3 regions of the Georgenia wangjunii genome follow, and region 1 is predicted to be linked to each of the others. Evidence: riboswitches for the same ligand, from Rfam matches in the RefSeq annotation. Region 1 holds a riboswitch; each other region holds the start of a gene.

Region 1 (7,757 bases):
CTCGCGTCCCTCGCGCCGGGAACGCCGCGCGCGAGAGTGACGACGGGGACGACGTCGGCGCCCGTGCCCGACCGGGCGGAGTACTACGCCGGGCGCGGACGCCGGTACGCGGAGCTCTACGCCGCGCTCGTCGCGCCCTGAGGGCGCACCCGGTCGCTCACGTGACGGGCGGCCCCTGCCGGATGCGGTCGAGGAGCGTCTGCGGGGTCTCGTGCTCGAGGTCCCAGTACGAGTCGACCCACCACGTCGCACCTGCCGCGGCGAGCGCGCGGACGTGCTCCCGAGCCGCCGCACGACCCTCCGGCAGCTCGCCCTCGACGACGACGTCGAAGGATCCGGCGTCACCGCCACGGCGCTGCCCGACCCACGCCACCATCGCCGCGAGGTCGGCCGGCGTGAGCTGCTCCATCGCCTGCCCCCGCGGCTGAGGGATCACGCCGTCCCAGGCGGCGGCCCGGCTCATCGAGCGCTCGGACGGCCAGGCCGCGACGACCCAGACGGGGATGCGCGGGCGCTGGACGGGCAGCGGGCGGAACATCATGTCCTCGGCCCGGTAGTGCGCACCGCCGTGGCTGAAGGTCTCCCCAGTCCACGCCTGCGCGAGGAACGCGAGGGTCTCGTCGAGCCGCTCGGCGCGGGCGCGGCGGTCGGTCACCTCCCCGGAGACGCGGCTGTAGCCGCCGTCGTCCACCGCACCGAGGCCGACCGGCAGGACGAGCCGCCCACCCGAGAGGTGGTCGACCGTCAGGGCCTGGCGGGCCACCTCCCACGGCTTGCGCCGGGGCAGGGAGAAGACCATGGCCCCGATGCGGATCGTGCGCGTCCGGACGGCGACGGCACCGAGGACCGCCCAGGGATCGAAGGTCTCGTGGGCGCCGATCGTGATCCCGTCCCACGTGAAGAAGCCGTCCCAGCCGCAGCGCTCGGCCTCGACGGCCATCTCGAGGATGTCGTCGGTGCCGCCGCAGCTCGCCACGAAGCCGAACTTCATGCGTCCGAGGCTAGTCCCGGGGACGCGTGCGAACCAGGCCCCCGGGTGCCCCTCCCGCCCGCGGTCCGTTCAGGCCGGGCGCGCCGCGAGGGTGCGGGCCGCCTGGCTCGGCGGCCGGACGACGCGGACGGGCGCACGGCGGGCCTGCGGCTTCCGGGCACCGTCAACCGCGGGACGCGCGGGCGCCGCGGCGGGCGCCGCGGCCTCGGCGAGGAGGCCACGGGCGCGCAGGCCCGGCACCACCTCGCGCAGGAGGGCGGCGACGTCCGCGGGCACCGAGCCCGGCAGGATGACGAACCCGTCGGCCGCACCCGCCGTGATCCACCGCTCCATCGTCTCGACGACGTCCTCGGCCGTCCCGACCGCCTCGAGCGCGCCCGCCCACGACGGGTGCTCGCCGGCGATGTCCGCGACGAGCCCGGCCCGTGCCTCCGCGGCGCCGCGGTCGGCCGAGATGACGGTGTGGAGGTCGACGAGCACGCTGACGTCACCGCGCCCGGCGGCGCGGGACGTCGCGCGGACGGCGTAGCGCAGCTCCCGCGCCCAGCTGAGGTCGCGCTCGCGCACCCGCACGACGTCGGCGACGGAGCCCGCCAGCTCGATGTCCGCCTCGGAGCGCAGCGGCACGACGACCCTCGGGCGGGCGACGGGGCGGGACCCCGGCCGCGTCCGGCCGAGCGAGCGGCTCACGTGGTCGAGGACGTCGGCGACGGCGTCCGCCCGCGCGGTACCGGCGCTCACTTGTAGCCCCGCCCACGTCCCGGCAGGTCCCGCCATCTGCGCGAGCTCACCGGCGAGGGCGCCCGGGTCGGCCTGCCGGAGCGGGACGCTCGAGACGAGGCCCGCCGAACGGGCGTGCGGGCTGATGCGCCTGGCCGCCACGACCGGGTCGAGCCATGCGTCCCGGCGCACGGCTCGGTCGGAGCGCAGGCGGAACTGCTCGTCGAGCGCGACGAACGCGACGCCGCCCTCGTGCGCGGCGCGAGTGTAGGAGGCGAGGCGGGCGAGGTTCGCCTTCTCGACGGGCAGGTCGACACCGAGGGAGCTGCTCCCCGGGTCGGCGCCGAGGCCGGTGAGGTCGAGGCCGAGGGTCGTGCGGGCGGAGTCGGTGGGCCGGGCAGGGAGGTAGGCAACAGTCATGGGGGCACGTGTCCATCTGGTGTCGTCGCGCAGCGCGCGCAAGAAGGAGTGCTGCCGCAGGTCGTCCCGGGGCGCGCGTGCCACTCGCCCGCGCCGGGGCCTCGTCAGCGGTGATGCGTCAGCGCGGGGTGCGCCGGGGCATCGCTGGGTACGTCGTCAGACCGACATACAGGGACGACAACACATGCGCATGGAGCAGCGAGGCGAGATGGGGCTCAACCTGGGGCTCGGGTGCGTGCTCATGGTCGTCCTGCTTCCTTCGTGCTCGTGCACCAGAGGTGCGCAGCGTTGCCTCACGCCATTCGTGAGGCCAGGTCATCACCCGGGGCACCCCGCGCACGTGCGGGGTTGTCGACCAGCAAGCCGGGGCTTTGCGCGAGTAGCGCACTGGTGCTCTGAACCTGGGGCAGACGCTAGAGGAGACATGCTTCACATGTCAACAATCGGTCGGGCGCGTCTCAGGTTCCGCCGCGCGAGACGTGGCAGAGGTCCGCGCGACCAGCCGCGCCCAGCCCGATCTCCTCTCACATGTCGAGATGAGTGGACGCAGCGGTGGTCTGCGTCTCCCCTGGCGAGACGGCCGACCCCGCGTCGCGACAGCGGCGAGCCGCCGCGTACGGTCCGGCTCAAGGGACATCGATGGGTCACGAACCCGCTCGACCGACGACCCGTTCGGCGCGCGCGACCGCCCGCCGGGAATGGCGGCGCACCCCCAGCGTTGTCATAGACAGATGTAGTCGAGACCGATCGGAGCGTGGCATGAGCGCCGAGCACGCCGTGGGGCTGCACACCGTGCAGCCGGACTACCGCGAGATCAGCGCCGCGGACTTCAAGGGGGTCTTCCGCCACCACCCGGCTGGGGTCGGCGTCGTCACCCTGCGCGGCCCGGACGGTCCGGTCGGGTTCACCGCGACCTCCGTCATCTCCGTCTCCGCCGCGCCCCCGGTCCTCGCGTTCTCGCTCGCGGCGACGTCGTCCTCGCGACCGGCGCTCGAGCAGGCGGACAGCGTCGTCGTCAACTTCCTCGCCGAGGACCAGCGGGACGTCGCCGCCCGCTTCGCGGCGCGCGGCGTCGACCGCTTCGACGGGGTCCGGTGGGCGCCGCTGCCGACCGGGGAGCCCATCCTGCGGGGGACGACGGCGTGGGTGCGCGGCGTCATCGAGGAGCGCATTCCCGTGGGCGACAGCCTGCTCATCACGGTCCGCGCCGTCCTGGCGCAGCAGTCCGAGGTGCGCAACCCGCTCGTCTACACGAACCGCACGTACTACCGGCTCGACGACGCGACGACGCTCTCGTAGGGACGACGCTCAGCGGCGACGCCGCCACCACCGCGCGAGGAGCAGCGCCCCGCAGACGAGCCCGACGAGCTCGGCCACGAGCGCCGTCGTCTGGGACACGCCCCAGAACGGCTCCCGCACGCCGAAGAGCCCCACGGTCGTCGAGACGAGGAACGCGAGCGCCGTTGCCGCGGAGAAGCCCACAGCGGCCACGAGCCACACCGGGTGGCGCCAGACGAGCAGGGCGAGGCCGATGACGATCCCCGCCACCCCGTTGAGGAGGAAGAGCGGCCCGATGATCTCGATGGCGTCGAACCCGTCGAGGTAGAGGTAGAGGTGGACGACGGCGGAGACGAGCACGCCGGCGGCCGTGAGCCAGCGCAGGACGGTCGAGGAGCGCGGCTCGGGCACGGCGGCGCCGGGTGGGCGGGCCTCGGCAGCTGAGCTCGGCATGGCGATCCCTCTCTCCTCGGCTGTGTACGGCACGCGCCGCACGTTGTACGTTCCCACCATGGACGCGACGTTGTCCGCACAATCGCCGATGTGTCCCAGCCGCCGGGCCGTGCTCCTCGGCGCGGGGTCCGCCGCCGGGCTCGTCACGCTTGCCGCCTGCGGCGCCGACGGCGGGACGCCCGGTCCGACGGGCGGCAGCGCGCCACCGTCCGAGGGGGGCGGCTCGTCCGCGCCGTCCGGAGGCAGCGGCTCCCCCGCACCGTCGGGCGCCGAGCCGCTCGTCGCGCTCGCCGACGTCCCCGTCGGCGGGGCCGTGGCGGTGACGACGCCGGACGGCGCCGAGATCCTCGTCGCGCAGCCGTCGCAGGGCGAGGTCGTGGCCTTCAGCGCGATCTGCACGCACCAAGGGTGCGTCGTCACCCCCGAGGACGGGACGCTGCGGTGCCCGTGCCACGGCTCGGAGTTCGACCTCGCCACCGGTGACGCCCTGCGCGGGCCGGCCGAGGACCCCCTGCCCGCGGTGTCCGTCGAGGTCCGCGACGGAGGCGTCGTCGCGAGCTGACGCGCGACCACCGAGGCCGCCGGCCGGACCACCGGAGCGACGGGACGTCGCGGCGCCGGGACGCCGAGCGCTCGACCCGACCACGGCGGGCGCGCACCTAGGATCGCTGCATGGCCGACGACGCACCATCCGCGCCCGCCAGCGCGCCGCCCACAGGCGCTCCACCGGCCTCCCCCGCTGAGATCGCGCGCCTGCGGGCCGAGGCCGCCCAGGCGGTCGCCGAGGCGGCTGCAGCGCGAGCGGAGGCCGCGCAGGCCGCGCTCGACGCCGCCCTCGCTGCTGGCGTCCCGCACCCCGAGCCGGCGACGGTGGCGGAGGTGGCTGACGAACGGCCGCCAGCGCATGACCGTGGGCGGACGGACGCGCAGCGCACGGTAGACGCACCGGCGACAGATGCGCCCGGTGCGGCTGAGCCGGCGGACGTGCTCACCGCCGGGACGCCCGTCGTCGCCGCGGCCCTCTCGGAGCACGCCCGTGCGGTAGCGGCCGGCTACCCCCCAGGTGACGGCGTGCTCCCGATCGGCGCCCTCGTCGAGGACGGTGCCCCCGTGCCCGGCGCCCAGGTGGGCATCCCGCTCGGCACGCTCAACCGTCACGGCCTCGTCGCGGGCGCGACCGGCACGGGCAAGACCCGCACCCTCCAGGTCCTCGCCGAGGGCCTCTCGGAGCAGGGCGTGCCAGTCTTCCTCACGGACGTCAAGGGCGACCTCACCGGACTCGCCGAGCCGGGGCCGGGCGGGGACGCCCTCCTCGCCCGCACTGTGGGCATCGGGCAGGAGTGGTCGCCGACGGCGTTCCCCACCGAGCTCCTCAGCCTCGGCGGCGTCGGCGACGGGGTGCCGATCCGCACGACGGTCACCGACTTCGGGCCCCTGCTCCTGGCGAAGGTCCTCGGGCTCAACGACACCCAGGAGTCGAGCCTCGCGCTCATCTTCCACTGGGCGGACGAGCAGGGGCTGGCGCTCCTCGACCTCAAGGACCTGCGCGCGACGATCTCCTACCTCACCTCCGACGACGGCAAGCCCGAGCTCAAGGACATCGGCGGGATCTCCACGGCCACCGCAGGCGTCATCCTCCGCGAGATAGCGGCGCTCCAGGCGCAGGGCGCGGACGTGTTCTTCGGTGAGCCCGCCTTCTCCACGCACGACCTCATCCGCACCGCCGCCGATGGTCGCGGCGTCATCTCGGCGCTCCAGCTCCCGGCCCTCCAGGACCGGCCGGGCCTGTTCTCTACGTTCGTCATGTGGCTGCTGGCGGACCTCTATGCCTCCCTGCCCGAGGTGGGCGACCTCGACAAGCCCAAGCTCGTCTTCTTCTTCGACGAGGCGCACCTGCTCTTCTCCGGGGCCTCGAAGGACTTCCTCGACCAGGTGACCCAGACGGTGCGGCTCATCCGGTCCAAGGGCGTGGGCATCGTCTTCGTCACCCAGGTGCCCAAGGACGTACCGGCCGACGTCCTGGCCCAGCTCGGCGCCCGCATCCAGCACGCGCTGCGGGCGTTCACCCCCAAGGACGCCGCGGCCCTGCGTGAGGCCGCGCGGACCTTCCCCACCTCCCCGTACGACCTCGAGGAGACGCTCACGTCGGTCGGGACGGGCGAGGCCGTCGTCACGGTCCTGTCCGAGACGGGCGTCCCGACACCGGTCGCCTGGACCCGGGTGCGCGCACCACGCTCGTCGATGGCGCCCGCCGCCCGCGCCACCGTCGACGGCGTCATCGCGGCCTCGGACCTCGCGGCACGGTACGGCACCGCGGTGGACAACGAGTCAGCGTACGAGCTCCTGGCCGCGCGCGTCGCCCGCCAGGAGGCCGAGGTCGCCGCGGAGGCCGCCGAGGCGCGCGCCGAGGCCGAGCGCGCCGCGCGGGACAAGGAGCTGCGCGACCTGCAGGAGAAGCTCGCGCGGGAGGACCGCGCGTCCACCCGGCGGACGTCGCGGGACGGGTCCGCGCGGCGGCCCACCGGGCGCACGGCCCTGGACAGCTTACTCTCCTCCGCGGGGACCCAGCTCGGGCGGGAGATCACGCGGACGATCTTCGGTACCCGCCGGCGCCGCTGACGTCCTGCACCGGGCCGAGCGGGTGCGGCACGCGGCTGCACGCGCCCGGCGCCTCAGGCCCAGGCCCAGGCCCGTCCCACGCCGTCCGGGCCGGGCATCGCGCCGGCCGGTCTCGGTCCGCGAAGACACCGCCTGAGGGCGACCGCGGTGCACCCGGGTCGGGAACGGGCTGGTCGTCCCGTGCCTCCCGACCGGCGAACCTGCGCCACCGCCCTGGTGGGTGTGGGCTGCCGTTCGGCTACGAGCAGCCAGTCGTGAGGACGCGCCCGGCCAGGACGCCGACGATGAAGTCGCGCTGGGTGTCGGTGACCTCGGCCGGCTCGAGGTGGTAGGTCGAGACGAGGCCCGCGCAGGTCGCGTCGAGACTCAGCGCGCGCACGTCGACGTCGTCGGGGCCGGCGTGGACGCGAGCGTCGAAGCCGTCAAGGCTCATCGGCTCGTAGGGCTCGAGGTCGATGCCGTCGGCGAGGACGAGGCCGGTACCGGGCGTGACCTTGAACGTGATGCCGATGGCCGACCCGTCCTCGAACAACCCACCGACCTGACCGTTGCCGTCGGTCCGGGCCTCGACGAGCTCGAAGTCGCTGCCCGCGGCGAGCGCCGCCCACCGCTGGGTGTCCTCGTCGCTGAGGAGATCCCAACCCTCCGCCCCCGGGCGCCCCGGAGCCTCGAGCATCGCCGTGATCGTCTCGGGGATCGCGACGGCGTCGACCATCTCGTGGGTGTGGGCGTCGAGGACGACGAGGGACTCCTCCGGCCACTGCGGGTCGATGCGGACGGGCTCGGTCGGGCGTCGCGAGTGGGCGGTGCCGGTGCTGTCGCGCTCGACGACATCGACCACGACGTTGCGCCACGTGTTGATGAGGACGACGTGCGTGTGCTCGCGGGCGAGCTGGGAGTACTGCGGCTCCGGGGGCGAGTCTCCCCACCACCCGACCGGCATGACGAGGTCGGCGGTCTCCTCGGTCGGCCAGGCGTACGCGGGGTCCCCCGCCCGGATCGGGGTCGGGGAGGCCGCCGGCGAGGCCGTCCCGGTGGGCGCAGCGGCCTCGGGCGGAGCGTCGGCGGCGGCCTGCCCGCACCCGGCGAGCCCGACCGCGACCAGCGAGACCACCGCGATCACGTGGGCCCCGCGCGCTCGGCTCCGCGCCCGCTGCTCAACCCTCATCGGCGTCACCCCTCAGGTCCGGGGTGAGGGGTACCGCACCCGCGCAGCAGCGAACTGGTCGGGAACACCGTAGCGAACAGCACTGGGCGTCTCGGTGACAACGGGGCG
Region 2 (7,757 bases), on a different contig from region 1:
GGCGGAACCTGGTCGAGCGAGCCTTGCGCTGGCGCACCAGCGGGCGGACTGTCTGTGCAGTCATGAGAACCTCCCCGTTCGACCGGGCGACGTGGTCCCGCCGCGGGCTCTCGGTGCGCCGCTCCAAGGAAAAGTTTCTCCCTATGAAACATGTGCGCCGGGAGCCGTTGTTGGGCATCGCGGTTAAGCAATTGTCGTGACGCCCGCCACTTCGGCACAGGCCCGGAGATCCGCGCCTGCGCCCCGACGGGGTCAGGCACTGACGCTATCCCGCTCGCGGACCCGTAAAAGGCTCCCAGAGCCCCCGTGGAGGATCCGACGGCCGTTTCTAGACCAATGTCTAGACGCAGGTCTAGACGTTGGTATGGACTCAGGTTTTTGGTGCGGCGTCGGACTTTAAAGAGCGTGCGATGCGCCAGAGGGCGAGCGCCCCCATGGCGTCGAGGAACGGCGCGAGGACGACTCGGGTCACGGCACGCGGTACGGGGCCGCGGAGCCACACGTCCTCGTCCCACCGGACGCGGGCACGGGAGTCGTCGACCCCGTGGACGGTGATCCGGGCGACGCCGAGGAGGAGCGGCCCGGACTTGCGCAGGACGGCGACGCCATCGGTGCCGCCGGCGGGCGGGTCGAGGCGTGCGACGGTCATCCGGTCGACGAGGACGAGGGCGGTCGTGGGGGGGGGGGGGGGGGGGGGGGGGGGGGGGGGGGGGGGGGGGGGGGGGGGGGGGGGGGGGGGGGGGTCGAGGAGGAGGGGGGCGGTCGGGGTGACGACGTCGTCGCCGACCCGGAGGGGGTGCTCGGGCACGTCCATGCGCGTGAGGGGGATCCACTCGCCGTGCCGGGAGAGGTCGGTGACCAGCTCGAACGCGGCGGCGGCGGGCAGGGGCAGCGTGCGGGCGCTCACGGGTGGAAGTCGACCACGCCCGGCGCGCAGCCACCACCCGGTGCGCTCGCCGTCCACGCCTCGGGGTGTGATCTGCGCCGCCCGTGCTTCCGCCGCCACCGCTCGTCCGCTATGGTCCGAGGCGGACGGCGATCGGAGCCGCCCCGTACCCATGGAGTGTGCGTGCTCAACCGCTGGAACCTCACTGTGCGCCCCGTCGTCGACCTCCGACGTCAGGCGAGCGCGCTGTGTTGTCTGCGCGCCTGCCGGGTCTGACCCAGCAGGCGTGTGACCGCGTGCGCGCGGTCGGGGCAGTAGCCCGGCGCACCGCCCGGCCCTGAGCCCCTCCCCAGCTCCCGCACCGACGCCCGGCCCCGCCGGCGTCCCCTCCCCGCATCCTCGCCCGGCGTCACGGGCGCGACGGGACCTCCTCAGCCGCGTCACCGCAGCGCCCCCGGCGCGCGCCGCCGCACGCCCTGTCAGAAAGGCAGCACCTGTGTCCACCCCATCCACCGCTACCGAGCCGAGCGCCCAGCGCCGCCGGCTGCGCCTGCCGTCCTTCAGCGTCCAGATCATCCTTGCGCTCGTCGTCGGCGTCCTGCTCGGGTGGCTCGCCCTCGAGATCGGCGACACGGCCGACGGGCAGCCGAACGGCCTCGAGGTCACGCTGAGCACGATCGGCTCGACGTTCGTCAGCCTCCTGCGGGCGATCGTCCCGCCGCTCGTGTTCACGGCGATCGTCGCCTCGATCGCGAACCTGCGCGGTGTGGCCAACGGGGCGCGCCTCGCCGGTCAGACGCTCCTGTGGTTCGCCATCACCGCGCTCGTCTCGGTCGCCATCGGGATCGGCCTCGGTCTCGTCCTGCGCCCGGGCGAGAACACGACGGTCTCGGAGGCCGCCGCGAGCGAGCCCAGCAGCACCGGCAGCTGGCTCGACTTCATCCAGGGCCTCGTCCCCGCCAACTTCCTCGGGCTCGCGACGAACAGCCGCCTGAGCACCGGCGACGACGGCGTCATCTCCGGCGTCAGCACCTCGGTGAGCTTCAGCGTCCTCCAGATCGTCGTCCTCGCGCTCGTCGTCGGGATCGCGGCCCTGCGCGTGGGCAGCAAGGCCGAGCCGTTCCTCTCCTTCAACCGGTCGCTCCTCGCGATCATCCAGAAGGTCCTGTGGTGGGTCATCCGCCTCGCCCCGCTCGGCACCCTCGGCCTCATCGGCAACGCGATCGTCGCGTACGGCTGGGACTCGCTCCTGCCGCTCGGGACGTTCGCCATCGCCGTCTACGTGGGTCTCGCGCTCGTCGTCCTCGTCGTCTACCCGGTGATCCTGCGTGCGAACGGCCTGCCCGTCATGCGCTACTTCCGTGGCGCCTGGCCTGCGATCCAGCTCGGCTTCGTCTCGCGCTCCTCGATCGGCACGCTGCCCCTGACGGAGCGCGTGGTGGAGCGCAACCTCGGCGTGCCGCGCTCGTACGCGTCCTTCGCGGTGCCGCTCGGCGCGACGACGAAGATGGACGGGTGCGCCGCGATCTACCCGGCGCTCGCGGCGATCTTCGTCGCCCAGTTCTTCGGCGTCGAGCTGAGCATCACCGACTACCTGCTCATCGCGTTCGTCTCTGTCGTCGGGTCGGCGGCGACCGCCGGCCTCACCGGCGCGATCGTCATGCTCACCCTCACGCTGTCCACCCTCGGGCTGCCGCTCGCGGGCGTGGGCCTGCTGCTCGCCATCGACCCGATCCTCGACATGGGCCGCACCGCCACCAACGTGGCCGGCCAGGCTCTCGTGCCGCTCATCGTCGCCAAGCGCGAGGGCATCCTCGACCTCGACAAGTACCACTCGGCCAACTCGGAGAACCTCTTCGTGGACGACGACGACGCGGCCGACGTGGCCGCGACCGCCGCGGAGGGCCCGGAGGTCGTCTCCGGGTCGGAGGCGGAGCGCACCGCGGGGGAGCAGCTCGCCACCGCGCGCTGAGCCTCCTCCTCGCCGTTGCTCCTCGCCGCTGCTGAGCGCGGCTCGGGGCAGCCGGCGGGGCACGCTCCCCACGACGAGGGCCGCCAGGTGATCCTGGCGGCCCTCGTCGCGGTCCCGGGCGCCGCGCTGCCGTCGCGGACCCGGCGTCCCGCCACGTGGGCAACGCGGGGGTGGTACTTGGCTTCCGCCATCGGACCCGGTTACCATCCGAACCACCATCCAGAGCAGCCGAGAGACCTGGCTCGTCGAAGCTGCAGCAACCCCGATGGACCCGAGTCGCTCGGGCCCGCCGCGTGGGTGCTCCCGCCAGGACCGATGGAGGGACGCACGATGACTGACGCACTCAACCCCGCAGGATCCGGCTGTCCGGGGCCCGGCTCCTACCCCGAGCCGCCGCCGAGCTGGGGCCCGCAGACCCGGGCGGTCCACGCCGGGCACGCGCGCAGCGACTTCCACGAGACGTCCGAGCCCATGTTCCTCACCCAGGGCTACGTCTACGAGCGCGCCGCCGACGCCGAGGCGGCGTTCCTCGGCGAGGTGGACCGGTTCACGTACTCCCGGTACGAGAACCCGACCGTCTCGACCTTCGAGGAGCGTCTGCGCGCGCTCGAGGGGGCCGAGGCCTGCTACGCCACGTCCACCGGCATGTCCGCGGTTTTCAGCACGCTGGCCGCGCTCGTGCGCGGTGGCTCGCGCGTGGTGGCGGCCCGGGCCCTGTTCGGCTCGACGCTCACCCTCTTCGAGGACGTCTTCGCCAAGTGGGGGGTGCGTACCGACTACGTCGACGCCCACCGCATCGAGTCGTGGGAGGAGGCCCTGGCCACGCCGGCGGACGTCGTCTTCTTCGAGACGCCGTCGAACCCCATGCAGGACATCGTCGACGTCCGGCGGGTGAGCGAGCTGGCCCACGCGGCGGGAGCCGTCGTCGTCATCGACAACGTCTTCGCCACGCCCATCCTGCAGCGGCCGATCACGCAGGGCGCCGACGTCGTCGTCTACTCCGCGACGAAGCACATCGACGGCCAGGGCCGGGTCATGGGCGGCGCGATCCTCGGGACCAAGGAGTTCATCGAGGGACCGCTCCAGCTCATCCTGCGCAACACCGGGCCCACGCTCAGCCCCTTCAACGCGTGGGTGCTCCTCAAGGGCCTCGAGACGATGCCGCTGCGCGTGCGCGCCCAGACCGCGGCGGCGCTCGAGCTCGCGACGTGGCTGGAGTCGTTGCCCGCGGTGTCGCGCGTCTACTACCCGTTCCTCGACTCCCACCCCCAGTCCGAGCTCGCTCGCTCGCAGATGAGCGGCGGCGGGACGGTCGTCACGTTCGACCTCGCCGCGCCGGGCGACGGCGCGGCACCGGCGGACCAGGCGGCCACCTTCGCGTTCCTCGACGCGCTGGAGATCGTCCTCATCTCCAACAACCTCGGCGACGCCAAGTCGATGGTCACGCACCCCGCGACGACGACGCACCGCAAGATCGGCCCGGACGGCCGCGCGGCCGTGGGGATCTCGAACGCCACCGTGCGGCTCTCGGTGGGGCTGGAGGACGTCGCGGACCTCCAGGCCGACCTCGCCCAGGCCCTGGCGTCCGCGCAGCGCTCGCGGCCCGGTGGTAGCGCCCAGGCCGCCGCGGCGGCGCTCGCCTCGCCGCCCGCCAGCACGCCGGCGGTGGCGGAGGTGGCGACGGCGGACGCCACCCGCGCCGCCGCCCTCGAGTTCGTCGGCTAGCGCAGCCCGCCCGCCCCGGCGGCACCCTGTCCGCCCGCACCCCCGTCCGCTCGTGATCATGCAGAGGTGTGACGGGCTGACCGGGCATTGACGATGTCGGTGCGCGTCCGTAGCGTCGCGCCCACCACGTGATGCTCGTCACAGGAGGCACCATGCGCCCCGTCCGTCGGCTCGCCGTTCCCCTCACCGCGCTCCTCGCGTGCGCCCTGCCGGGTGCGGCCGCGGCGGCGCCCGCACCGCTGGCACCACCTGGGGCGACGGTCGTCGGTGGGGTGCCGGCACGCCCGGCGGCCACGACCGGCCTCGCGGCACCGACCGCCCTCACCCCTTCCCGACTCACCCAGCCGGACCTCGGCCCGGCCGAGCGCCTCGTGCCGAAGCCTCGGGAGGTCGCGCTCACGGCCGGCACGGTCCCCGTGCCCGACGCCGTCACCCTCGTCCTCGCCGGTGACGTGGACCCGCGCGTCACGGCGGAGGCGCGCGCCGTCCTCACCGAGCTCGGCGCGGAGAGCATCGAGGAGATCCCGCTGGGGGAGACGCCGGGGACGGCGTTCGTCCTCGCGGTCGCCGACGCCCCCTCGGCCGAGGCCACGGCCGCCCTGGGGGTGCTCGGTACGACGCCGGTGGACCCGGCCGTCGCGGAGGGTTACGCGCTCGCCGTCGGGGCGCTCGGCCCGATCCCGGCGACCGTCGTCGCGGGGTCCGACGCAGCCGGCGCCTTCCACGGCCTCCAGACGCTGCGCCAGCTAGCCACGCCCGCCGAGCCCGCTGCCGTCGTCCCCCTCGGCTCCGTGCGCGACTGGCCGGAGCTCGGCCTGCGTGGCGTCATCGAGGGCTTCTACGGCGAGCCGTGGTCGCACGCCGACCGGCTCGACGTCGTCGACTTCCTCGGCGACGTCAAGGGCAACAGCTACGTCTACGCCCCCAAGGACGACCCGTACCACCTCGAGCAGTGGCGCGAGCCCTATCCGCCCGCCGAGCGCGCGGAGATCGCCGAGCTCGTCGCGGCCTCCGAGGCGGAGATGGTCTCGCTCATCTTCACGATCTCCCCGGGTCAGGACATCTGCTACTCCGACCCCGACGACGTCGACGCGCTCCTCGGCAAGATGGACGCGATGTGGGACATCGGCGTGCGCCAGTTCGGGATCTTCTACGACGACATCGACCTCGAGCTCGACTGCGCCGCGGACGTCGCCGCCTACGCGGGCGCCGCGAGCCCCGCGGCTGCTGCTCAGGCGGATCTCCTCACGACCGTCCTCGACGAGTTCGTCGCAGCCCGCCCTGAGGCGCTGCCGCTGCTCACCGTGCCCACCGAGTACTCGGGCACGGGCGAGTCGGACTACAAGACGACCTTCGCCGCCGACGTGCCCGCCGACGTCGTCGTCTACTGGACCGGCCCGGAGGTCGTCTCGGACACGATCACCGCGGAGGCGACCACCGAGGCCGTCGCGCTGTGGGCGCACCCCCTGGCGATCTGGGACAACTACCCGGTCAACGACTTCGCGCAGGCGCGGCTGTTCATGGGTCCGCTCATCGGCCGCGACGCCGACCTCGGGGATCTCGGCGTCCTCGGCTTCTCCGCCAACCCGATGAACCAGGCGCGCGCCTCGCAGGTCCCGCTCGCGACGGTCCACGACTACCTGTGGAACCCGGCCGGCTACGACCCGGACGCGTCCTGGGACGCCGCGCTCGCGCTCGTGGGCGGGGAGACGGTCGAGGCGCTGCGCATCTTCGCCGAGAACAACTACGCCTCCGACATCGGCCACCCCGCCAACCCCGAGCTCGCCGGGCGCGTCGCCGCGTTCACGGAGGCGTGGGAGGACGACGGCGACGTCGCTGCCGCTGCCACGGCCCTCACCGAGTACCTCCAGGCCATGGCGGACGTGCCGGACGCGCTGCGCGCCGGGGCGGACGCGGAGCTCGTCGACGAGATCGAGCCGTGGATGGACAAGGTCGGCGCATACGGCGAGGCGGGCGTGGCCGCCGTCGCCTCCCTCCTCGCCGACGCAGCGGGGGAGGAGACGACCGCCTGGCAGCAGCGCCAGGTCCTCGAGGACGCGGCCGCGCGGGCCGACGACCTCGACGTCGAGGTCAGTGGCGGGATCATGGCGGCCTTCCTCGCCTGGGCGCGGGAGGCGAGCGAGCTCGTCGTCCTCACGGCACCGCAGGCAGGTGCCACGTTCGACGCCGGCGACGACATCGCGCTCGCCGCGCGGGTGCGTGCGGGCGACGTCGAGGTGGCCGAGGTGGCCTTCTACGCCGGTGTCGAGGAGATCGCCGTCGACACGGCGGCGCCGTACGAGGTGACGTGGCAGGGCGTGCCCGAGGGCATGCCGAGCCTCTACGCGGTCGCCACCGACGCGGAGGGGACGGCGGTCGCCTCCGGGACGGTGCGCATCACCGTGGGGAGCCCCGACCCGGTGCTCCTCGTCGTCGGCCCGCCCGGTGGCCTCTCGACGGCGGACGCCGCCGGCGACCTGGCGACGGCCGCGCGCCTGGCCTTCCTCGGGTATCCCGTCGAGGTCGGGGTCGCGCCGGAGGTGACGACCGAGGATGCCGCGGGCAAGGCGGCGGTCGTGGTCTCGGAGTCCGTCTCCTCCGGTGACGTCGGGACGAAGTTCCGCGACGTCGACGTCCCGGTCGCCGCGTGGGAGCACTTCGTCTACGACGACATGGCCATGGCGGACGCACCCAACCTCGCGTTCAACTCCACCGACGTCGAGATCACGGGCGCCGACCACCCGATCGCCGTCGGGCTGAGTGGCACGGTGGGGATCTACCAGCGCGAGGGCATCGCCGGGTACGGCACGCCATCGGACGAGGCGGACGTCATCGCGATCGTCCCGGGTGTGCCGGAGCAGGCGACCGTCTTCGCCTACGACGCCGGCGACGCGATGATCGGGATGGACGCGCCGGCGCGGCGGCTCGGCCTGCCGTACGTGGACGATGCCGTCGGCGTGCTCACGCCAGAGGGGCAGGCGATGTTCGACGCCGCGATGCTGTGGCTCATCGAGGGCGAGCAGGAGGTCCCCACCGAGGAACCGACGGAGGAGCCCACCGGGGCTCCCACCGGGGAGCCGACGACGGGCGGGCCGTCGGTGCCGGGTCCGACGCCGCCGGGCGCGACCCCGCCGGGCGCCGCCCCGCCGGGCCAGCTGCCGAGCACCGGCGCAC
Region 3 (7,757 bases), on a different contig from region 1:
CAGCGACGGCCGCGTGCACCGGGTGCCGTAGGACTGCACCCAGCCGTTCTCCGTCACCGCGAACCCGTCGAGGTTCTCGGCGAAGTACTGCACCATGTCGTTGCGCTCAGGCTCCCCGTGCACGAGGACGTCGAGGCCGATCTCCTCCTGGAGCTCGACGACGCGCCGGATCTCCGCGCGCATCTCGTCCGTGTACTCCTCGGCGCTCAGCTGCCCCTTGCGGTGCGCGGCGCGCGCCCGGCGGATCTCCGGCGTCTGCGGGAAGGAGCCGATCGTCGTCGTCGGGAGCGGGGGGAGGTCGAGGACGCGGTTCTGCGCCTCGGTCCGGGCGGCGAAGTCGCTGCGCCGGTAGTCGTCCTCGCCGAGGGCGGCGGCGCGCTCACGGACGTCGGGGCGGGTGACGCCGGAGTGCTCGAGCCGGGTACGGCGCGCGTGCGCGGCGTCGGAGAGCGCGTCGGCGACGGCGTCGCGTCCCGCGCTGAGGCCGGTCGCGAGCGTGCTCACCTCGCCGACCTTCTGGTCGGCGAAGGCCAGCCAGCTGCGCAGCTCGTCGCTGAGGTTGGGCTCCGCGGCCACGTCGTGCGGGACGTGCTGGAGGGAGGTCGAGGTCGCCACGGCGAGCCACCCCTCGGCGACGGCGTCAGGGCGCAGGCCCGCGGCGAGGCGCTCGAGGGTGCCGAGCGCGGAGTCGAGGTCCGCGCGCCACACGTTGCGCCCGTCGACGACGCCGGCGACGACGATCGTCGTGCGGAGGGTCTCGAGGACCTCCGGTGCCGGAACGTCCCCGCGCACGAGGTCGATGCCGACGGCCTCGACGTCGGTGGCGCCCAGCACCGCGAGGGCGTCGTCGGCCGCGCCGTAGGAGACGGGCACGAAGATGGCGGGCCGCTCGGGGCGGCGCAGCTCGACGGACAGCGCCTCGTACGCGCGGGCCGTCGCGGCGAGGACGCGCTCGCGTGGCACGTCCCACGTGTCGACGGCGAGGGCGGGCTCCTCGAGCTGGACCCACGGCGCGCCGGCCTGGCTGAGGGCGCGGAGCAGCTCGGCGTAGACGGGCAGGACGTCCTCGAGGCGGTCGAGCGGGTCGAAGCCCTCGGGGGCGGGGACCACCGGGGCGGCACCGTCCGCGGCGGGCGTGGCCCCGACGGCCTTGCTCAGGAGAAGGAACGTCACCGGGCCGACGATCGTCGGGCGGGTCGTGATGCCCTCGCCCGCGGCCTCGAGGAAGAGCTGCACGACGCGGTCGTCCGCGAGGCGGAACCCGGTCTCCGGACTGATCTCCGGGACGAGGTAGTGGTAGTTGGAGTCGAACCACTTCGTCATCTCCAGCGGCGCGCGCTCCCCCTCGCCGCGCGCGACGGTGAAGTACCCCGCGAGGTCCAGGCGCCCCTCGGCGTCGAGCTCGCGGGCGAACCGGGGCGGGACCGCGCCGAGCGTCGTCGCGGTGTCGAGGACCTGGTCGTAGTAGGAGAAGTCGCTCGGGATGGAGGCGTCGTCACGGCCCAGCCCCAGACCGACGAGCCGGGCTCGCGTGGCCCGGCGCAGCTCGGCGGCGGCGGCCTCGAGGTCGTCGACCTCGGACCGGCCGGCCCAGAACGACTCGGTCGCGCGCTTGAGCTCGCGGTCGGGTCCGATGCGCGGGTAGCCGAGGATCGTCGCCGTCGGCAGGTTGGGGATCGTCGTGTCGGTCATGAGGTCCTCACGCGGTGGGGGCGGGCTGGGGCAGGGGCGGGTACACGGGTGCCGGGGACGGCCACGCGTCGTCGTGCGACGTCGGGATGCGGCGGCGCAGGTGCTCGATGACGTCGAGCGCCGGGCGGTGCTGGTTGAACGTGTAGATGTGCAGGCCGGGGGCGCCGGCGGCGAGGACGGCATCGATGAGACGCAGCGTCGCGGCGATCCCACGCTCGTGGCGGAGCGCCGGGTCCTCGACGGCGAGGGCGTCGAGGAGCGCGGGCGGCACGTCGACGCCCGTGAGCTCGGCGAGCCGCGTGAGGCGTCCGGGGTCGGTCGCGGGGATGACGCCGGCGACGATCGGCAGGTGGACGCCCGCCGCGCGGGCCTCCGTGCACAGGTCGACGTAGGCGCCGGCGTCGTAAAAGACCTGCGTGATGGCGAAGTCCGCCCCGGCGTCCTGCTTCTCGCGCAGCGCCCGGACGTCCTGGGAGCGGGAGTGGGTCGTGCCGCTCGGGTACGCGGCCACGGCGATGCTCACCCCGCCGGCGGGCCCGAGGCGCGCCTCCTCCACCTGCCGGATGAGGGCGACGAGCTCGCTCGCGCGGTTGAGCCCGTCGGGCCGTGGCACCCACTCGGGTTCACCCTGCGGCGGGTCGCCGCGCAGCGCGAGGAAGTCCCGCACGCCGTCGTCGAGGAGGTCGGCGACGAGCCGCGCCAGCTCGGCGCGCGAGCTGCCCACGCACGTGAGGTGGGCGATCGGCGTCACGGACGTCTCGGCGAGGATCCGCTGGACGACGTCGCGCGAGGCCCGGCGCGACGAGCCGGACGCCCCGTACGTGACGGAGAAGAAGTCCGGGGCCGCGCCGGCGAGGCGCTCGACGGTCTCCCAGGCGGCCGCGGCACCGGTGGCGGTGCGTGGCGGGTAGAGCTCGAACGAGACGGTCGGACGCGCGGTCGGCACGTTCACGAGGCTAGCGGTGCTCACAGACGTCGACTCCCCCATCGAACCTGGCGGAAGCACCCTCACCCGGGGACGGGGGGTTGCTGCGGCGTCGATGAGCCAGGACTCTCAGCCGCTCTGGATGGTGGTGCGATCGTGGCGGCGTTCCGTCCCGCGATCAATGACCGTCCACCTGACGAGACGACGGCGGCCGGAGGACCAGCCCGCGGGCACGGCGGCGTCGAGGTGGTGCGGCTCAGCGTGCGGCGGGCCGGGGCGCCATCCGCACCGCGACGGCGCGGTGGTCGCTCCCGCCCACCTCGAGGACCGCTCCGTCGACGACGTCGAACGCACCGCCGTCGACGAGCACGTGGTCGATCGTCGTGCCGACGAGCGCGGGAAGCCGCGCCGGCCACGTCGCCACACCCCCGACGCCCGCGGCGACGGCGCCGTCGACGCACGCCCCTGCGTCGCGCATCGGTCCGTGGTCGAGCGTGGCGTTGAAGTCGCCCGCGACGATGACCCCGGGCGTCGCGCGGCACACCTCCATGACGGCCTCGAGGTCCGCCTCCCACTCCTCCATCGCCTCCGCCACGGGCGCGACGGGGTGGACGGCGACGAGGACGGGCCCCGCGCCGTCGACGGGCTCCGCCCGGACGGACCCGAGCGTCGTGCCCGGCCCTTCGGCCTCCGCGTAGCGGCCGAGCCGCTCGCTGACGAGCAGCGCCGTCGAGCGGGCGTCCCAGCCGCCGCTCGTGCGGACGAACACCTGGAACGTGGGGCCTCCGGAGGAGGCGATGAGGGCGGCCACGCGCGCGGCGTCGTCGGCGGCCGTCTCGGGGAGGGTGAGGACGTCGGCACCGACGTCGACGGCGGCCACGGCGACCTCCTCCGCGCTCGACGCGCCGCCGTAGGTGTTGAGGGTGAGCACCGTGATGTCAGCCGCGCCGGGCTCCGCGCCGAGCGCGCCATCGTTCGTCACGCCGCGGTCGAGCGTGACCCAGCCGTGCCCGGCTCCGACGAGGAGGAGCACAGCGGCGAGCACCGTGCGCCTCGTCCCGCCGCGGCGGCGGAGGGCGCCGGCGAGGGCGGCGAGCAGCAGGGCGAGCCCGGCGAGGACGAACGCCGCCGCGAGGACGGTGCGGAAAGGGAGGACCTGCGCGACCGGGACGACGGTCGAGAGCCCGACGCGCGCGGGGTCGAGCGAGATGACGGCCGCGACGGCGAGCAGGAGCGTCACCGCCCATCCCACGACTCTTCCCACGCCTCCATCCTCCCGTACGCGGATGGGTCGTCGTGGCCGGCGTCTCCCCGGCGCCGGCACCGGGGAGACGCCGGCGGTTCTCGACTTTGATCTATTGCGGCTGCCCGCGCGTGAGAACCACAATGAGAACCCGTGAGACCACGTCACGGGTAGGGCAAGGATCGGTATGGAGCGTGCCACGGCTCCCGAGCCCAGCGCGTTCCCCACGGCGCTCGCGCCGCGTCTGCGGACGCAGTGCGGGGCGTCCCGGCTTCGGTGACGAGGGGCCAGGCCGTCGAGCGACGGGCAGGCCCCGACGAGGTGGAGGTGCTCGATGACTTCGTGGAGGGACGTACCCAGCGACGTGCTGGAGCAGGAGTGGGCCACGGCGCTCGCAGCGGACGTGGGCAGCCACATGCCTCATGCCGACCTCGGCAGGCGCCTCGTCGAGCTGGCCGCGGAGATCGACCGGCGGGTGCTCGCCGGAGAGAGCGGCCTCATCCACGCCCCGACGGTGAGCGCCCCGGCCCCGCGGAGCATCACCCCGTCGCTCATGGACACCGCGTGGCTCACGACCTACCTGACCCGCGGGGCGCTGAGCGCCGCGGCGCGTCCCGGTCGCCGGTCCGCCGGCGCGCCCCTCGCCACGCCGGGACCCGCCGCCTGACACGACACGCACGCACCCCGCGTCCGCCGGTCGGGGAGCGCCGGCGGCCGCGCGCCGACCGGCGCCCGCCGGTCCTTCGGAGGCCACGTGCGCGGCGGGTGTGCCAGCCGGGGTGGCCATCGGCGAGAATGGTCGACCGTGAGCCACGACGAGGGTGCAGAGCCGGCGGCGCCGCCCGTCGGCGGCTCTCCCGACGGCGGTGTCCCGCGCGGGCCGGGTTCGCCTCGCGGTCGGCGCCGCGGACGCGGCCGGGGCAGGGCGGGCGGTCCCGCGTCCGGCCCTCGCGCCACCGCCGAGGACGAGAGCGGCGCCGTCAGGACCGAAGAGACCCGCGCGCAGTCCTCCCGCACGCAGCCCGCGAGGCTCCGCGGCGCGGGCACCGACCCTCCGCGCGGGCAGCGGTCAGGGCGCCGCGGCTTCCGTCCGCCGAGCGAGGAGCAGCTCGCCGCTCGCCGCGCCGCCCTGCCCGTCATCACCTATCCCGAGGAGCTGCCGGTCTCCGCCCGCCGGGAGAACATCGCCCGGGCGATCGCGGAGAACCAGGTCGTCATCGTCGCGGGCGAGACGGGCTCGGGAAAGACCACCCAGATCCCCAAGATCTGCCTCGAGCTCGGCCGGGGCATCACCGGGACCATCGGCCACACCCAGCCGCGGCGCATCGCCGCGCGCACGGTCGCCGAGCGCATCGCGGACGAGCTCGGCGTGAGCATGGGCGGCGCCGTCGGCTACCAGGTGCGCTTCACCGACGAGGTGGGGCCGACGACCCTCGTCAAGCTCATGACCGACGGCATCCTCCTCGCCGAGATCCAGCGCGACCCGCTCCTTCGCCGGTACGACACGATCATCGTCGACGAGGCGCACGAGCGGTCCCTCAACATCGACTTCATCCTCGGCTACCTCGCCCGCCTCCTCCCCGACCGCCCCGACCTCAAGGTCATCATCACGTCGGCGACGATCGACTCGGCCCGGTTCGCGGAGCACTTCGGCGTGCGCGAGGGCGCCCGCCGCGAGGGTCCGCTCCTGCGCCCGGCGCCCGTCGTCGAGGTCTCCGGGCGCACCTACCCGGTGGAGATCCGCTACCGCCCGCTCGTCCCGGACACCGAGGACACCGAGGAGGACGGGACGGACGTGGGCGTCACCGTCCCGCCCGCGGACAACCTCGACCAGCCGACGGCCATCTGCCAAGCCGTCGACGAGCTCGTCGCCGAGGGGTCCGGTGACGTCCTCGTCTTCCTCTCCGGCGAGCGCGAGATCCGGGACACCCACGTGGCGCTCGCCGAGCACCTCGGCGCCCGGTACGTCGCCCCGGACGAGGGTGGCGCGCACCCGCCGTCGGCCGTCCAGGTCATTCCCCTCTACGCCCGCCTCTCGGCGGCCGAGCAGCACCGCGTCTTCGAGCCGCACGCCGTCCGGCGCGTCGTCCTCGCGACGAACGTGGCCGAGACGTCGTTGACCGTGCCGGGCATCCGCTACGTCGTCGACCCCGGGACGGCGCGCATCTCCCGCTACTCGAACCGCACGAAGGTCCAGCGGCTGCCGATCGAGCCGATCTCGCAGGCGAGCGCGAACCAGCGCTCAGGGCGGTGCGGCCGCGTCGCGGACGGCATCGCCATCCGCCTGTACGCCCGCTCGGACTTCGAGTCCCGCCCCGAGTACACCGAGCCGGAGATCCTGCGGACGTCGCTGGCCGCGGTCATCCTCCAGATGACTGCGCTCGGCCTCGGGGACGTCGAGCGCTTCGGGTTCGTCGACCCGCCCGAGACGCGTGCGATCCGCGACGGCGTCCAGCTCCTCCACGAAATCGGCGCCCTCGAGCGGGCCCCCGAGGGCACCCAGGCCCCCGACGGCGCGGATGCGACCGACGCCCCGTCCGGCCCCGCCGGGCGGACCACGGGGGCGATGGCGGGTCCGTCTGCCGGGGCAGCGGGCGGGACCCGGCTCACCGACGTCGGCCGCCAGCTCGCCCAGCTTCCCATCGACCCGCGGCTCGGGCGGATGCTGCTCGAGGCGCAGACGAACGGTTGCGCGGCAGAGGTGATGATCATCGTCGCCGCGCTGAGCGTCCAGGACGTGCGCGAGCGCCCGACGGAGCACCAGCAGGCCGCGGACGCGAAGCACCGCCGGTTCGCCGACACCACGTCGGACTTCCTGTCCTACCTCAACCTCTGGCGCTACCTGCGCACCCAGCAGCGCGACCTGTCCGGCTCCGCGTTCCGCCGGATGTGCCGGGCGGAGTACCTCAACTACCTGCGCGTGCGGGAGTGGCAGGACGTCGTCGCCCAGCTCCGCCAGCTCGCCAAGCCCCTCGGCCTGACGATGCGCCCCCTCGCCCTGCCCCACCCCGAGGAGGTCGGCGAGGACCCCGCGGCCGCCGCCGTCGCCGTCGGTCGCTCGAGCGATGCCGCGAGCGCGGACGCGCTCCACCAGTCGCTCCTCGTGGGTCTGCTCTCGAACCTCGGCAGCTACGACGAGCGCCGCCGCGACTACGCCGGGGCCCGCGGCACCCGGTTCGTCGTCTGGCCGGGCTCCGGGCTCGTCAAGAAGACGTACGACTGGGTCATGGCGGCCGAGCTCGTCGAGACGTCGCGGCTCTTCGCGCGCACGGTCGCGCGGATCAAGCCGGAGTGGGTGGAGCCGGTCGCGGCGCACCTGAGCAAGCGGACCTACTCCGAGCCGTACTGGTCGAGCAAGCAGGGCGCCGCGATGGTCCACGAGAAGGTGCTCCTCTACGGGATGACCCTCGTGGCGGACCGCACCGTGCCCCTCGCCTCTGTGGGGACCGACGCGGCGCGGGCGCTCGCCCGGGAGATGTTCATCCGGCACGCGCTCGTCGGCGGGGAGTGGCGTACCCACCACGAGTTCTTCGCCCGGAACCGCGAGCTCCTCGCCGAGGCGGAGGAGCTCGAGCACCGCGCCCGCCGGCGCGGGCTCGTCATCGACGCCGAGGGCCTCGCCGACTTCTACGACGAGCGCCTGCCCGAGGGCATCGTCACCGCCCGCCACTTCGACGCCTGGTGGAAGAAGGCCCGGCGCGACGAGCCCGAGCTTCTGACGTTCACCCGCGAGCTGCTCCTTCCCGACGCGGACGCGGTCTCGGGCACGGACTTCCCGGACACGTGGCACCAGGGGGACCTCACCCTCCCCCTCACCTACCAGTTCGAGCCGGGGGCCGACGCCGACGGCGTCACCGTCCACGTCCCGATCGCGGTGCTCGGCCGCTTGCGCCCCGA

What was found. Region 1 has a riboswitch for S-adenosylmethionine ahead of V2J63_RS03960 (LLM class oxidoreductase). Riboswitches for the same ligand answer to the same signal wherever they lie in the genome.
Region 2: another riboswitch for S-adenosylmethionine. It lies ahead of V2J63_RS07070 (O-succinylhomoserine sulfhydrylase); the one in region 1 lies ahead of V2J63_RS03960 (LLM class oxidoreductase).
Region 3: another riboswitch for S-adenosylmethionine. It lies ahead of V2J63_RS03265 (methylenetetrahydrofolate reductase); the one in region 1 lies ahead of V2J63_RS03960 (LLM class oxidoreductase).

The regions. Positions count from the first base shown of each region.
Region 1 is NZ_JAZGON010000002.1:10,733-18,489, reverse strand. Features, by position in the region: gene V2J63_RS03970 (gluconokinase) at 1-141, shown strand, start outside; gene V2J63_RS03965 (LLM class flavin-dependent oxidoreductase) at 158-991, opposite strand; gene V2J63_RS03960 (LLM class oxidoreductase) at 1,061-2,131, opposite strand; SAM riboswitch class IV at 2,412-2,533, opposite strand; gene V2J63_RS03955 (flavin reductase family protein) at 2,891-3,430, shown strand; gene V2J63_RS03950 (hypothetical protein) at 3,440-3,862, opposite strand; gene V2J63_RS03945 (Rieske (2Fe-2S) protein) at 3,951-4,424, shown strand; gene V2J63_RS03940 (helicase HerA-like domain-containing protein) at 4,535-6,481, shown strand; gene V2J63_RS03935 (hypothetical protein) at 6,720-7,649, opposite strand.
Region 2 is NZ_JAZGON010000003.1:212,581-220,337, forward strand. Features, by position in the region: gene V2J63_RS07055 (hypothetical protein) at 1-64, opposite strand, end outside; gene V2J63_RS07060 (hypothetical protein) at 371-649, opposite strand; gene V2J63_RS07065 (dicarboxylate/amino acid:cation symporter) at 1,383-2,858, shown strand; SAM riboswitch class I at 3,071-3,180, shown strand; gene V2J63_RS07070 (O-succinylhomoserine sulfhydrylase) at 3,189-4,583, shown strand; gene V2J63_RS07075 (beta-N-acetylglucosaminidase domain-containing protein) at 4,736-7,757, shown strand, end outside.
Region 3 is NZ_JAZGON010000001.1:716,468-724,224, reverse strand. Features, by position in the region: gene metE (5-methyltetrahydropteroyltriglutamate--homocysteine S-methyltransferase) at 1-1,692, opposite strand, end outside; gene V2J63_RS03265 (methylenetetrahydrofolate reductase) at 1,700-2,638, opposite strand; SAM riboswitch class I at 2,674-2,766, opposite strand; gene V2J63_RS03260 (endonuclease/exonuclease/phosphatase family protein) at 2,874-3,881, opposite strand; gene V2J63_RS03255 (hypothetical protein) at 4,195-4,527, shown strand; gene hrpA (ATP-dependent RNA helicase HrpA) at 4,666-7,757, shown strand, end outside.